2 regions of the Halobacillus shinanisalinarum genome follow, and region 1 is predicted to be linked to the other one. Evidence: riboswitches for the same ligand, from Rfam matches in the RefSeq annotation. Region 1 holds a riboswitch; the other holds the start of a gene.

The links. Region 1 has a riboswitch for glycine ahead of gcvT (glycine cleavage system aminomethyltransferase GcvT). Riboswitches for the same ligand answer to the same signal wherever they lie in the genome.
Region 2: it holds a riboswitch for glycine, as region 1 does, so the genes downstream of both, serC (3-phosphoserine/phosphohydroxythreonine transaminase) here and gcvT (glycine cleavage system aminomethyltransferase GcvT) in region 1, are expected to answer to the same signal.

The regions. Positions count from the first base shown of each region.
Region 1 covers NZ_CP095074.1:292,426-294,883, forward strand. Annotated here, with positions in the region: gene gcvPA (aminomethyl-transferring glycine dehydrogenase subunit GcvPA) at 1-226, opposite strand, end outside; gene gcvT (glycine cleavage system aminomethyltransferase GcvT) at 239-1,345, opposite strand; glycine riboswitch at 1,410-1,514, opposite strand; glycine riboswitch at 1,518-1,612, opposite strand; partial or broken gene MUO14_RS01590 (DEAD/DEAH box helicase) at 1,780-2,458, shown strand, end outside.
Region 2 covers NZ_CP095074.1:4,258,858-4,261,315, forward strand. Annotated here, with positions in the region: partial or broken gene MUO14_RS21160 (methylated-DNA--[protein]-cysteine S-methyltransferase) at 1-381, shown strand, start outside; glycine riboswitch at 750-828, shown strand; partial or broken gene serC (3-phosphoserine/phosphohydroxythreonine transaminase) at 967-2,048, shown strand; gene MUO14_RS21170 (phosphoglycerate dehydrogenase) at 2,064-2,458, shown strand, end outside.

The DNA.
Region 1 (2,458 bases):
CCCCTAGAAAAGAGGTATGTGATTTCAGATTAACATTTTGCCCAGCAAGCTGTGTGAGTTCCTTCATAAGTGCAAATTCATTTTTGGGATCTTTTATATTTAGATCACCTTTATAGCGTACATTTTCAGGTATATCTGCAAACAGCTCGTCTGTTGACTTGACTCCAACTGTTTCCATCATCTGTTGCTTATCGCGTTCAGTCATCGGTAAATAACGGAATTCCATAACTCTTCCCCCTCATTCTTTATCGTTTATAAAAAGGTGTTTTGACAACCTTTGCTTGTAATTTTCGTTTGCGTACTGCAACCGTAACTTCTGTTCCTTCATCTGTGTATTCACTATCCAACAGAGCAAGACCGACATTCTTTCCAAGTGTCGGAGATTGTGTGCCTGTCGTGACAAATCCAATCGACTTCCCCCGTCTAATACCTCATAATGGGTGCGCGGAATGCCTTTATCGATCATTTCAATACCAACTAGCTTACGTGCTGGCCCTTCTTGCTTTTGCTTTTTCAGTACTTCTTTACCAATAAAGTCTGCATCCTTCTTCACTCGTACAGCAAAGGAAAGCCCCGCTTCAATTGGCGTAATTTCAGGACTGAGTTCTTGTCCGTATAATGCCAAGTTAGCCTCAAAACGCAGTGTATCGCGGGCTCCAAGCCCAATTGGCTGCACATTAAAAGTTTCGCCTTCGGATAAAATTGCCTGCCATAAGGCCGGACCTGATGCAGCAGGAAGATAAATTTCAAAGCCGTCTTCACCTGTATAGCCAGTGCGTGAAACGATTGCTTTATCCTTTACATCCTTGAACGAAACATCTTGCAAGAAACGGAAAAATTTAATGGAAGATAGATCTGCAGAGGTCAGTTGCTGCAGTGCCTCTTCTGCTTTTGGCCCTTGAAGTGCAAGCTGAACGTAATCATCAGAGACGTCTGTGATGGTGACTTCCCCCTCTTTATGATCCTTAAGCCACTGCACATCCTTCTCACGATTTGCTGCATTAATGACAAGAAGATAGTGGTCTGTCGCTAACATGTAAACAATTAGATCGTCCACTGTGCCTCCATCTTCATAGCACATAATCGTATATTGTGCTTTTCCCGGTTCAAGCTTTGACAAGTCGTTAGTTAACATCCCTTGTAAGTAATCAAGACTGTCTTTTCCCTTTATAATGACCTCTCCCATATGGGAAACATCAAAAAGCCCTGCATTTGTTCGGGTCGCTTCGTGCTCGTCCTTAATGCTGGTAAATTGGACGGGCAAATCCCATCCTCCAAAGTCAATCGTTTTAGCTCCTAACCTCTTATACTCAGAAAAAAGGGGTGTGCGCTTCAATTCAGTCATCCTATCACTCCTATAAGATCTAATTAAGCATTAAAAAAAGAGACTCTACCGCTTTACCGGGAGTCTCTGTCCGTTTCACCAGAAAGTTTGGCGTTTTTAAAAACGTACGAAGACGTCTTCAATCCGCTTGCTTCTTGGGTGGTTTACCTATCGTAAACACTCTCCAGAGGTGCGTCCTACAAAGGTCTTTTTGCCTGAGAGATTCGCAATCATTTCGATTACTTGCTCCTTCGGCGCCACAAAAGTAGTCTCTCCCTTTGCAATCATCCGCTACTAGTATTTTCTTAGATTAATTTGGGCATACTAACCTGTAAAGCTATGCGACAAACTCTCTTAAATTTCTGCTTCATTATACCATAGCGTACCATAAGAGCGAATGCCGATTTCAAATTTATATGAATTCTTTTTTATTATTACGTACAGGAGTTGATCAGATGGTTGAGACACATTACGATCGAGACTATATACAATCTTTATCAGAGAACCTTGCTCAACCCGATTCCCTTTGTTCATGGAACGAGTTTAAACTTGGCTACAAAGCTTTAGAAAACCGGTCGATCCCAGAGTTTAATGGATTGCTATCAACTAAACACCTCCCCCATGTTGATTTTCTGAATCATCAGATCGATGCATGTGAGAAGGTCGTCCACGAAATGAATGGACGGGCTATCCTTGCTGACGAGGTCGGTCTTGGAAAAACATTGGAGGCAGGCCTTATTTTAAAGGAATATATGATTCGGGTATGGCAAAGAAGGTCCTCATTTTAACTCCCGCCTCCCTCGTGAACCAATGGATCCAGGAATTGCAAGATAAATTCTATATTCAGGCCTATTCTCCTCGAAAAAAACTTGCAGCCTGGCAGGACTGGGATATTACAGTAACATCGATCGATATGGCGAAAAGAGAAGCTCACAAGGAAGAAATTTTGTCGATCCCTTATGACTTGATTATTATTGACGAGGCCCACAAATTAAAAAATCACCAAACTAAAAATTATCAATTTGTCAAGCAATTAAAAAAAACGTACTGTTTATTACTAACAGCTACACCTATCCAAAATAATTTGAGTGATTTATTTAATCTAGTTTCAATCTTAAAACCCGGTTACCTTGG
Region 2 (2,458 bases), 920 kb from region 1:
CAAATGTATAATCTGGTGGAAAATGAGGAGATGCTGGGAAATTACCAACAGGAGATTGACGAATACTTCAGGGGTGAGCGGCAAACGTTTACTATACCTGTAGATGTTGAGGGCACAGCTTTTCAAAAGAAAATTTGGGAAATCCTTAAGGAAATTCCTTACGGTGAAACGTACACATACTCACAGATTGCCCATAGGATCAACAAACCTACAGCTGTGCGCGCCGTTGGGGCAGCGATAGGGAATAACCCACTGCTTGTGTCCGTGCCTTGTCACCGGGTGGTCGGGAAAAACGGATCGTTGACCGGGTACCGTGGTGGTTTGGAAATGAAAAAACAGCTTCTACAATTAGAAAAAAGAAACAGAAGGTCTCTTCAATAACTAAGCAATTGACTAGAGACGTTCAAAGCATGGATTGGAATTGATTAACCAAATAGCACGTGTGGATTTGCGGTTTTTTGTGAATTGATCAGAAGTAGAAAATAAACACGAATAAAAAATTAAAATATAAGTGAAATATTCGTATTTATTTTAAAACCCTTCAAACAAACGAAGTAAGCGCTAACATAAGGAAAAGAGGTGAAAAAGCAAGTTTTTCCCCTCTTGATAAGTGGTGTAATATAATTTATAATCCAATAATACAAATTTTCTTATTTTTTAAAAACGAACGATGGGATTTAGGGTTACTAATCTCATTCTTACAACAAAATGATTGGCTAGCGTTGATTGTTATGGATCACACTATAACAGGAGCGATTTCTGGAGAGAATGCAAATGCTGCATCGCCGAAGGGTTCACAATCTCAGGCAAAAGGACAGAGGAATAACATATACTTATTTGTTATTCTGACACCTAAAGAGGCTGGGAGACCCCAATCTCTTTTTTTATACTTTTTAAAGCGGTTTGGTCCAAGTAGTAGTCTAATGGATTACTAGTGAAATAAATACGAATGAGGTGTTGGATAACATGACTAGAATTTATAATTTTTCAGCAGGTCCTTCGATCCTGCCATTACCAGTATTAGAAAAGGCGCAGAAAGAGTTAGTTAATTATGCGGATTCAGGAATGTCTGTGATGGAGTTAAGCCATCGTTCGAAATTATTTACAGAGATTATCTCGGAAACTGAGAAGTTACTTAGGGATCTGATGGATATTCCGGAAAATTACAAAGTTCTATTTGTCCAAGGCGGAGCATCACAGCAGTTTGCTATGGTACCGATGAATCTCCTTGGCAAAAGTGGAAAAGCGGAGTATGTCAATACGGGGTCCTGGTCGAAGAAGGCGATTAAAGAAGCTAAGAAATATGGAGATATACGTGTCATTGCTTCCTCAGAGGATAACAATTTCACTGATATACCGACAGTCGACAGCAGTATGATGGATTCAGAAGCTGATTATGTCCATATTACGACGAATAATACCATCGAAGGAACCACTTTTCTTGAGATTCCAGATACGGGAGAGGTACCACTTGTAGCGGATATGTCATCAAATATTTTATCGGAAGAAATCGATGTCACTAAATTTGGTCTAATTTATGCTGGAGCGCAAAAAAATATCGGGCCTGCTGGGTTGACCGTCGTTATTATTCGAGAAGATTTAATTGGGGAGCACCAGAAAATTGCCCGGCCATGCTTAATTATAAAACACACAGTGACAGTGGATCGTTGTATAACACTCCGCCGACATTTGGCATTTACATGGCAAGACTTGTTTTTGAATGGATAAAAGAGCTAGGTGGGCTTAAGGAAATGGAAAGTATCAACCGTGAAAAAGCGAAACTATTGTACGATTTCATTGAGGAGTCAGATCTGTTTACTTCTCCTGTAGATAAGGATAGCCGTTCGATTATGAATATTCCTTTTGTAAGCCCGTCTGCGGAATTAGATGCCGACTTTATTAAGGAAGCAGAATCGGAAGGGCTCGAGACGTTGAAAGGCCATCGATCTGTAGGTGGCATGCGTGCCAGCCTTTATAATGCGATGCCAATAGAAGGTGTTCAGGCATTAGTCGCTTTTATGAAGGAATTTGAAAATAATCATAAATAAAAAGGGGAGAAAAAAATGAGCACACTAACGATAGACAAATTGAACACAATAAAAACATTAAATAACATTGCTGAACGTGGCTTAGATGTATTCGACAAGGTGAACTATACAATAGATAATGAAAGTGAGGCTCCTGATGCCATTGTGCTTCGCAGTTATAACATGCATGATATGAAGTTTGACAAAAATCTAAAAGCAATCGCAAGGGCAGGCGCGGGCGTCAATAATATTCCAGTCGAAGATTGTACAGAACGTGGAATTGTCGTGTTTAATACACCTGGTGCGAATGCGAATGCCGTAAAAGAAATTGTATTGACTTCATTAATGGCTTTATCTCGTAACCTTTTTTCCGGGGTGTCCTGGGCAGAGACATTAAAAGGAAAAGGAGAAGAGATTCCGAGTCTTGTAGA